DNA from 3 places in the Acidovorax sp. ST3 genome. Region 1 is predicted to be linked to each of the others. Evidence: predicted binding sites of a transcription regulator. Region 1 holds the regulator's gene; each other region holds the start of a gene.
The links. The regulator FliA, encoded in region 1, starts transcription of late flagellar genes. The targets are predictions, from matches to a motif close to CTAAAGTTTNNNNNNNNNNNGCCGNTA.
Positions count from the first base shown of each region.

Region 2: the regulator FliA is predicted to act here: its motif matches at 1,462-1,488, upstream of DNK89_RS15805 (FlxA-like family protein).
Region 3: the regulator FliA is predicted to act here: its motif matches at 1,999-2,025, upstream of DNK89_RS01210 (YjfB family protein).

Region 1 covers NZ_QKVP01000007.1:222,157-225,375, reverse strand. The annotation lists gene flhF (flagellar biosynthesis protein FlhF) at 1-146, shown strand, start outside; gene DNK89_RS22300 (hypothetical protein) at 139-936, shown strand; gene DNK89_RS22295 (RNA polymerase sigma factor FliA) at 1,103-1,819, shown strand; gene DNK89_RS22290 (hypothetical protein) at 1,943-2,317, opposite strand; gene flgM (flagellar biosynthesis anti-sigma factor FlgM) at 2,360-2,680, opposite strand; gene flgA (flagellar basal body P-ring formation chaperone FlgA) at 2,775-3,219, opposite strand, start outside.
Region 2 covers NZ_QKVP01000004.1:683,804-687,022, reverse strand. The annotation lists gene DNK89_RS15815 (YdeI family protein) at 1-476, opposite strand, end outside; gene DNK89_RS15810 (RNA polymerase sigma factor) at 541-1,359, opposite strand; gene DNK89_RS15805 (FlxA-like family protein) at 1,496-1,843, shown strand; gene DNK89_RS15800 (flavin-dependent oxidoreductase) at 1,967-3,219, shown strand, end outside.
Region 3 covers NZ_QKVP01000001.1:265,701-268,919, reverse strand. The annotation lists gene DNK89_RS01220 (YigZ family protein) at 1-400, shown strand, start outside; gene DNK89_RS01215 (dihydrolipoyl dehydrogenase) at 534-1,949, shown strand; gene DNK89_RS01210 (YjfB family protein) at 2,052-2,267, shown strand; gene DNK89_RS01205 (FAD-binding oxidoreductase) at 2,304-3,219, opposite strand, start outside.

The DNA.
Region 1 (3,219 bases):
GGGAGCGTGCCAACGCCCACCAGCTCATCAGCGCCTCCATGCGGTCGCCGGCGAAGTCGGCTTTCGACCCCAAGGCCACGGACCTGAACTTCTTTTTCTCGCACTCTCCTGACACCGTGACGGAGGGGGGGCTGGTCGATGCTTGATCTGGGTTTTCACCAGGCGGCCAGCCTGCACAGCCTCACCCCGCAGGCAGAGCTGCGGCTGCTGGCAGTCGCCAGCCAGGGCAACACGGCGAGCGGCCTGGAAACGCTATGGCAGATCTGCGCCAGCCTGCAGCGGCTGGGCTATCCGGTGGTGGTGCTCGACGGCACGGCGCAGGAGTCCGACGACAGCCCCGGGCTGCTGCACCTGCTGCAACATGCCACGTGGAATGACGGCGCCAGCCTGAACCTGGGCGCCACCGCATCCTCGCTCGCCGTGATTCCAGCGGCCAAGGGGCTGCAGCACCTGAGCCGCAAGGCCAGCGACAGCACACGCTCGCCCATGGAGAGCTTGCTGCCCTGCTTCAGGACTTACGGCCTCATGGTGATTCACGCACCAGCCTCCACCCTGGGGCCCCTGCTCACCCACACGGCTACGGTGCCGCTGGTGGTCATGGGCAGTGGCGCAGCGGGCGTGATGACCAGTTACAAGAGCCTCAAGCAGATTGCGCTACACACTGGCTTGCCCTGCATGGTGGCCGCTTTGCTGCACGGCAACACCGCCGCCGAACGCCGCAAGGCCCAGTCCCAGCTGATGACCTTGCAGGCATGTGCCGAGCGCCATCTGGGCGGCCCGATACGAACCACCACTATTGCCACGCAGAACCCCCAGGAGCTTCAGCGCCTGGCCTTGCAACTGCTGGAAAATGCGGGCACTATGAACGGAGCGCTGGCTGCGCTGACACCCAGCAACTTGACAGGCATGCCTGCGCATTTTGTCCGGAGCCACTGACCAGAGCCTGTGATGCACCTCTACGTACGCACGTTGACCCGCACTGCCCCCAACGGTCTGGCCAGTCGCCAGCCCCGCGAGGCGGATGAAGTTCGGGCGATGGCACCCCCAAGCGGCTCCAGAACAAGATCGCATACCCGCCCTACCAGTGCATAACACCCTCTCTATGTACACCGCCAAAGGCCAGCTTGATCGCGATGCCATGATCCGCCAGCATGTACCGCTGGTACGGAGGATTGCGCACCACATGATCGCCAAGCTGCCTCCCAATGTCGAACTGGATGACTTGATCCAGGTCGGCATGATGGGGCTGGCCGAAGCTCTGTCGCGCTATGAGGTCGCGCAGGGCGTGCAGTTTGAAACCTTCGCCACCCAGCGCATCCGGGGCGCCATGCTCGACGAGTTGCGCGAGGGTGACTGGATGAGCCGCAGCTCGCGCAAGAGCCAGAAAGACATCGAGCACGCCGTGCACCGGCTGGAACAAAAGCTGGGCCGCAGCCCGCTGGAGTCTGAAATAGCCGGCGAAATGGGCATGAGCCTGGCGGACTACCAGAACCTGCTGGGCAAGGTACGAGGCACCCAGCTGGTGTACCTGGAAGACATGACACATGGCAACGACGACGAGGACGGGTTTCTGGACCGTCACGTTGCCGACAGCGCGGCCGACCCGGTGGAGTTGCTGCGCGATCAGCGGCTCAAGACGTCACTGGTCAACGCCATCAAGACCCTGCCGGAACGGGAACAGCACATCATGGGCATGTACTACGAACATGACATGAACCTCAAGGAAATTGCAGCCGTGCTGGGTGTGACCGAGTCTCGGGTGTGCCAGTTGCACAGCCAGTCGATTGCCCGCCTGCGTGCCAAGATGCGCTCACACTGAGCCCGCGCGTCGGGCCACGAGCCGGGCAACACAAGGCATTGCGGGGCCAACAGTTTGGATGGCTGCGCGGGCGGGCACCTCTTGCGCCCCGGCCCGACCCTCCCTCAGAAAAGTCTTTGGTGCTCAGCCCGCAGAGCGGTAAATGCGCGCCACTCCTGGCGCAGCTCCCCGCGCGCCCAGGCCGTCCCCGTAGGTAGAAGCTGCATTGGACGGAGGCAACAAGCCTGCGGCCTGGCGGTCGGTGACGGCGGCCAACCGGGCCAGGCTGTCACGGTGCAAAGTCAGCATGGTGCGGATGGCATCCGCACGCTTCTGCAGCGAAGCCGGTAGCGGCATGCCACGCGCGGCGGCTTGTTCGAGCGCACGCGAGAAATCGGCCGCCGCATCGCGCAAGGCCGTACTGTGTTTTTCCAGAGAGAGGGGATCTGCCGCGAGAAGTGCGGCGGAGACTTGTTCGATCCGCTGTTCAACAGCTGAGAGAGATTCTTCCAGAGTCATGGCGCATTGTGCGATGAATTGCGCCCTCTAACAAAACGCAGATCAGCCCCGGGAGCGGGACAGGATCTCCTGGGCGTTGGACAGCAGTTTGTCGGCAATGGCTTCCGCGTCGACCGAAAACTCGCCCTTCTCGATAGCAGCGCGCACGGCCTTGACCTTGCCCGCATCAAAATCGGCCGTGCTGCGGGTGGCGGGGCTGAGAGCGCGGGCTGCGGTGGACACCGTGACGGGCACACCGGCGGATGACGCAACCAGTGCGTCTTTCGTGGCTCCTTCCGCAGCGCTGGCGGGAGCCTTGGCTTGCTTGGCAAGCCCCGTCGGCGGCAACCCGCCCGGCAGTTCCGGTGTTTGACCTATCTTCATCGCTCTCTCCACCACCCCGTTGGATGTGGGGCATCAGTAGCAATGTTTTCGACCCATTTGGCCCGGACTTTAGCCATTTATTACCGGGGCGTCATCACAGAGTGACGTCCACCGTCCCAGAATCGTTCACAGTTCCGCTCACGATACGCCCATTCTCCATGCGTACGCGCACAGTCTGTCCGGCCGAGCCCGCCGTCAACGCCTGTCCCGCCGAGCTGACCGCGTAGCCGGGCCCCTGGGCCACCACCTTGACCTGCGCACCCGCCTTGAACAGCAGCGGGGCCCGCACCATGGCCTGGCGCACCGCCTGACCCGCCACGAGCTGGCGAGCGGCGGTCTGACCCACCCAGAGATCGGGGTTGGCCAGAACGGGGGAGGCATCGGCCGCCCAATCCACCTCGGCCTCGGTGGCGTCGTTGGCAGTCAATACTGCGCCCGGAGCCACATTGTTCGTCAGCACCCAGGCCGGCCCAAACGCTTTGATGGTGACGGGTAAAAACACGTTCCATGCGGTCGCGCCTTCCACACAGCGCAGCCCT
Region 2 (3,219 bases), on a different contig from region 1:
ACCTTGCGGTAGCTGGGCGGTGTGGATTCCTGAAAGTACCGCCACGCGGCTTTGTTGCGCTGGAACGCACGCTGCAGCGCCACCGGCAGCTCGGCCACCCCCGCCTGCTCGTGCGAGTAGATGGCCGACTTGTCGGCCTTGCGGTGCGCGAAAGCGGCCAGCCCCGCAGCCGTCATGCGGCCTGCCGCCTGCAACTGCTCCACCTTGGCGATGTTGACCGCACTCCAGATCGACGACGGCTTGCGCGGCGTGAAGCGAATCGAATACGTGTGCTCGTCAATGCGCCGCCGGATGCCATCGATCCAGCCAAAGCACAGGGCTTCGTCCACGGACTCCGACCAGCCCATGCTGGGGCGGCCCGAGCCCACTTTGTGAAAACCCACCAGCAACTCCGGCGCGCTGGCCGCATGGCGCTCCAGCCACTGGCGAAATGCCTGGGGGGTGGCGAAGAACGTGGGGGTGGTCTGGGAGGCCATGGTGTTGCGAACGTCCTTCCTGAGTGCTGCCGGGCGGGCTCTTGCTGCTGTGCCGGTGGGTCGGCTAGGCCACCACGATGTCTTGGGCCAGCTCGGCGCAGGGTCCCAGGGGCAACACGCACAGTGTCACGCCGTCGAGCGTGAGCACCAACCCCAGTTGCCCGCCCACCTGAACCACCCCACCCACCGTGGCCGGTGCGCGCGAGGCACGCGGTGGTACGGGTTGCACGGAGCGCTGCGTCGCCATCGCACTCACGGGCGGCTGGCGCAGCAGGGCCCACAGGGCCTGCGGGTCCCGTAGTTGCAAAGACTGCAGATAAAGGCGCAGCACCGCCGGGTCGCCGTCACTGGGTTCACCGCGTTCATCACCGTGGCGGGCCTGCGCTTCGGCTTGCCGCAGGCGCTGCAATGCGCGGCGCAATTGCTGACGGCTGGCCGCTTCCGTCCGGCCGGTGGCCTGTGCCAGCTCGGCATGGCTGGCATCGAACACCGCATGCAGCAGCACTGCGGCGCCCTCCATGGGCGTGACGCACGCCGCCAGCCGCCGCAATGCGAGCATGGCTTGCTGCGCCAGCGCGGCATCGGCCTCTGCCGAGGGCGCGACCGAACCGGCAACAGCGCCATGCGCAGTCTGCGTGGCTTCGGTCAGCCATTGGGCCATCCACTGGCGCCGCCGCAGGCGGTCGATGGCCAGGTTGCGCACCACCGTCAACAGCCACGCCTGGGCCGCATTGAGCGCCGGGGCCTGGGCCTCCAGCGCACGCACGTAGGCGTCCTGCACGGCGTCCTCGGCCTCGGCAGGACCCAGCAGGCGCGTAGCGGCGCGCAGCAGGGTACTGCGGTTGGCGTTCACCAGCGCCATCAGGTGTTCATCGTTCTGCATCGGGGCATGGTGCCACAGGCTGCGGCAAGCCGTACATCGGCAGACCCTGGTTCGGCATGGGGTGGCGGCGCTCAGTTCAAGAGCCCGCTTTGCGAAGGGACCGTCAACTTTCCCTGCGTCTTGCCGATAACCAGGGATGCAAGTTGCCAGCACCACCTCCGTCAAACCTTCTTCCTCCAGCGGCAGCAGCGACATCGCCAAGCTGCAAAAGCAGCTGCGCGAGCTGACGGAGGAACTCAAGGGCGTAGTCAGTTCCGACATGGACGCCAAGGCCAAACAAGAGAAGGCCAAACTGCTGCAGGCGCAGATCCAGATGGTGCAAGCCCAGATTACGGCGATACAGCGCGCGCAACAGCAAGAGCAACAACTGTCCCAGGTGGCGAAGGCCGAAGAGGCGGCGGCCAATGCCGCGCAGCAAAAGAAGACCCAGGCGGCAAAGACTCCATCTGCTGGGCTGGGCAACAACGTCGATACCTACGCCTGAGCAGTAGGGCTTGGTGAGGAGGCTGCCAACCTGCAGCACACCGCCCCCGGCATGCGTCCGGCGCCGCATGGGCCTGCGGCGTCCGCGACAAGCTCCACCCGCTATTGCATGGACAATCTCGGCATGTCTGGCGCACCCACTACTTCACACCCTTCTTCCGCCCACCCCGTGCTGATCGCCGGGGGTGGCATTGGTGGCATGGCCACCGCCCTCACCCTGCACCAGATCGGCGTGCCCTGCATCGTCTTTGAAACGGTGCCGGAACTGCAGCCGCTGGGCGTGGGCATCAACCTGCAGCCCAACGCCGTGCGCGAACTGCACGACCTGGGGTTTGGCAACGACGTGCTGGACACCATTGGCCTGCAGGCACGCGAATGGGCGCTGGTGGGCCGCAACGGGAACGAGGTGTATGCCGAGCCGCGCGGCCTGGAGGCGGGCTACCACTGGCCGCAGTATTCGGTGCACCGGGGTCAGCTGCAGATGATGCTGTACCACGCTGTCAAAGCCCGCCTGGGCGACAACGCCGTGCAGCTGGGGCAACGTGTGGTGGGCTACCGGCAGGATGCGAATGGCGTCACCGCCATCGTCGAAACACGCGACGGCGAGAAGCGTGAAGTGGCGGGCTCGCTGCTGATTGCGGCCGACGGCCTGCACTCGGCCGTGCGGGCGCAAATGCACCCCACGCAGCCCCCCATCCAGTGGGGCGGCGCCATCATGTGGCGGGGTACCACGCCGGGGGTGCCGGTGCGCACGGGCGCGTCGTTTGTGGGCGTGGGCTCGCTGCGGCACCGCGTGGTGTTCTACCCCATCACGCCACCCGACCCGACCACAGGGCTGGCCACCATCAACTGGATCGCCGAGATCACGGTGGACAACCAGGGCGGCTGGCAGCACGGCGACTGGAACCGGCGCGTGGCGCTGGAGGAGTTCATCCACCACTTCGACGGCTGGAACTACAGCTGGCTGGACGTGCCCGCCATGCTGCGCGGTGCCAAGGACATTTTTGAATACCCCATGATCGACCGAGACCCGGTGCCCACCTGGGTGGACGGCCGCGTGGCGCTGCTGGGCGATGCGGCGCATGTGATGTACCCCGTGGGCTCCAACGGGGCCAGCCAGGCCATTGTGGATGCACGCGTGCTGGGCGCCCAGCTGATTGCGCATGGCGTGGGCCCGCAGGCGCTGCGCGCCTACGACGACAAGCTGTGCAAGGACATCTCTGCGCTGGTGCTGCGCAACCGGGGCTCTGGCCCCTTTGGCCTGCTGGGGCTGGTGGACGAGCGCTGCGGTGGGGTGTTCGACCACATCGACGACGTGCTGCCGCGCGAGGAGCGCGAGGGCTTCATGGCCCGCTACAAGGCGGCGGCGGGCTTTGC
Region 3 (3,219 bases), on a different contig from region 1:
TGGAGAGCCCGGAGGCACCGCTGGCCGCCCCATGCTGGACGTGCTGCGCCACCAGGACCTGGAAGGCGTGCTGGCCACTGTGGTGCGCTATTTTGGCGGGGTCAAGCTGGGCGCGGGCGGCCTAGTGCGCGCCTACACCGACACCATTGCCCAGGCGCTGCTCACCGCCCCCAAGGTCACGCTGCAGCGCATGACCACCTTGCAATGCCAGGTGCCCTATGCCCTGGAGGGCTTGCTGCGCCGAGAAATCGAGGCGGCAGGCGCCGAACTGGTGGACGTTCAGCATGGCACCCTGGTCACCTTGCAACTGCGCCTGCCCCAAACACAAGCGGCGCCCTTTGTGCAACGCGTCAACGACCATGGGCAAGGCCGCGTGGGCTGGTCGGATGTCGAGGCCTGACCCCGGGCTACGCCTTCATACAAAGGGTTGGGAAGCGCCCCCCCACAGCGCCCTCGTAAAACGGCGTGCATGCCTACAGCGGTGGGGCCGTTCACGCTACACACTCCGGCTTTTCCGACTCCGAAAGAGCCCCATGCCCCAACCGCTCGACACCATCATCATCGGCGCCGGCACGGCGGGCCTGGCCGCCTTGCGCGAAGTGCGCAAGCGCACCGACCGCTACCTCATCGTGAACGAAGGCCCCTGGGGCACCACCTGCGCGCGCGTGGGCTGCATGCCGTCCAAAGCGCTGATCGAGGCAGCCAACGCCTTCCACCGCCGCCACACCTTTGAAGAATTCGGTCTGCGCGGCGCGAGTGGTCTGACCGCTGACCTGCCTGCCGTGCTGCAGCGCGTGCGCGCACTGCGAGATGACTTCGTGGCAGGAGCCACCCAGGCCACCAACGGGCTGGGCAGCGCCCAGAGGTCAGGGCGTGCAACGCTGCTGGGGCCACGTGCGGTGGACATCGACGGCACGGCTTACGCCACACGCAGCATCATCATCGCCACGGGTTCACGCCCCCGCGTGCCCGATGAATGGCTGGCGTTTGGCGACCGCATGCTCACCACCGACACCTTGTTCGAGCAACCCAGTCTCGGCCCCCGCGTTGCAGTGATTGGCATGGGACCGATCGGGGTGGAGCTGTCGCAATCCCTTGCACGGCTGGGCTTGCAGGTGGCGGCGTTCACCACCGGTCGCACGCTGGCCGGCCTGAGCGATCCCACGCTCAATGCCGAGCTGGCCGCTCTGCTGAAACAAGACATGGTCCTGCACATGGGCGCCGAGGCGCAGTTGCGCGAGGTGCCCGGAGGCATCGAGGTGGCAAGTGGCGCCAACCGCGTGGTGGTGGACCAGGTCATCGCCGCGATGGGCCGGGTGCCCAACATCGAACACCTGGGCCTCGAGACGCTGGGCGTGCCGCTGGATGCGCGCGGCTTGCCCACCGTAGACCCGCAAACCCAACAGATTGGCGACCTGCCGGTGTTTTTGGCGGGCGACGCCAACACCCACACCCCGTTGCTGCACGAGTCGGCCGATGAAGGCCACATTGCAGGCCTGAACGCCCTGGCCCCAAGGCTCACGCGATTTCGGCGCCGCAGCTTGCTCTCCATCGTGTTCGCCGACCCCAACGTGGCGGTGGTGGGGCCGCGCGTGGCCGACATGAACCCGCACAGCACCATCACTGGCACCGCCAGCTACGCAAACCAGGGCCGCGCCCGCACCGCGCAGCGCAACCAGGGACGCCTGTGCGTTTATGCCGACCACGCGAGTGGTCGCCTGCTGGGTGCCGAGTTGTGCGCCCCCGATGGCGAGCACCTCGCCCACCTGCTGGCCCTGGCCGTGCAGCAGCAGCTGACCGTGCATGATCTTTTGGGCATGCCGTTCTACCACCCCACGCTGGAAGAAGGCCTGCGCACCGCCTTGCGCGACGCAGCCCGACAGTTGCCGAACGCCCGCACTTCCGACTTGGCCGCCTGCCCGGCCCTGGGGGTGCCTGCGCTGGACTAAGGCAACGCAGAACAGCGCAGCTTCACCGCCCCCTGCACATGTAACAACCCTCAAGCTCGCTTTTGTAGTGCCGATAAACCACCATTGCCTCAAGGAGTCACCATGGACGTCGCCCTGACCAACAGCATCGTCAACACCGCTACCAGCCTGGCCAGCGCCAAGACGTCCGACGCCCTGAACATGGTGGTGCTGAAAAAGGCGCTGGACATGCAGGCCGTGTCGGCCGCCACCATGATCGACGCCATGCAGCAGTCCATGCCCCAGCCTCAGCTGGCCACCAGCGGTACGCTGGGGACCAACGTCAACACGTTCGCCTGAGGGGCTGAGCCCCCCCTCTCTCTCGGCCCTGGCGGCTCAGCGCAAACGCGCGGGCGACAGCCCTTCCACCCCCACGCCCTCGCGCACCAACTCCCCGGCCAGCGGCTCGCCGCGCAGCAGCTGCCGCGCCAGCAACGAGGCGCCCGCCGCGCTCTGAATCCCATATCCGCCCTGCCCGGCCAGCCAGAAGAAGCCGGGCACATGGTTGTCCCAGCCAATCACCATGTCGCCATCCCGCACAAACGAGCGCAACCCGGCCCAGGTGTGCGATGGGCGGCGTATCTGGAACCGGGTCATTTCCTCGATGTGATAAATCCCGGTGGCCACGTCCAGCTCCTCGGGCACCACATCGTGCGGGTGCGTGGGGTCGGCATTGGCCGGTGAGCCCAGCAGTTGCCCTGCGTCGGGCTTGAAGTAGAAGCTTTCGTCAATGCCGATCACGGCGGGCCAATGGGTAGCGTCCATGCCCTCGGGCACCGGGAAGGTGAACGCCGTGCGGCGGCGTGGCTCCAGTCCGATCGGCGGCACACCCGCAAGGCCTGCCACTACATCGGCCCAGGCACCCGCAGCGTTGACGATGGTGGGGGCGGCAAACACCCGCCCGTCGGCCAGCGTCACCTGCCACACGTCGCCGTCACGGCGCACGGCCGTCACCTCGGCGTGGGTCAGCACCTGGCCGCCGCGCTGGCGCAGGCCGCGCAGGTAGCCCTGGTGCAGGGCGTTCACATCAATATCGGCCGCCTCGGGCTCGCTCATGCCGGCGGCCACGGCCTCGGGCTTCAGGCAGGGCAGCATCGCCAGCAGCTCGGCCTGCTCCACCCACTGCACATTGGGCGAGGTGGAGCGCGCTTCCTCGTAGGTCTGTTCCAGCAAGTCCAGCTGATCCGGCCCAGCCACATAGACCACGCCCCGGGGCGAGAGGATGGGGTCGGCGCCAAATTCAGGCGGCGGC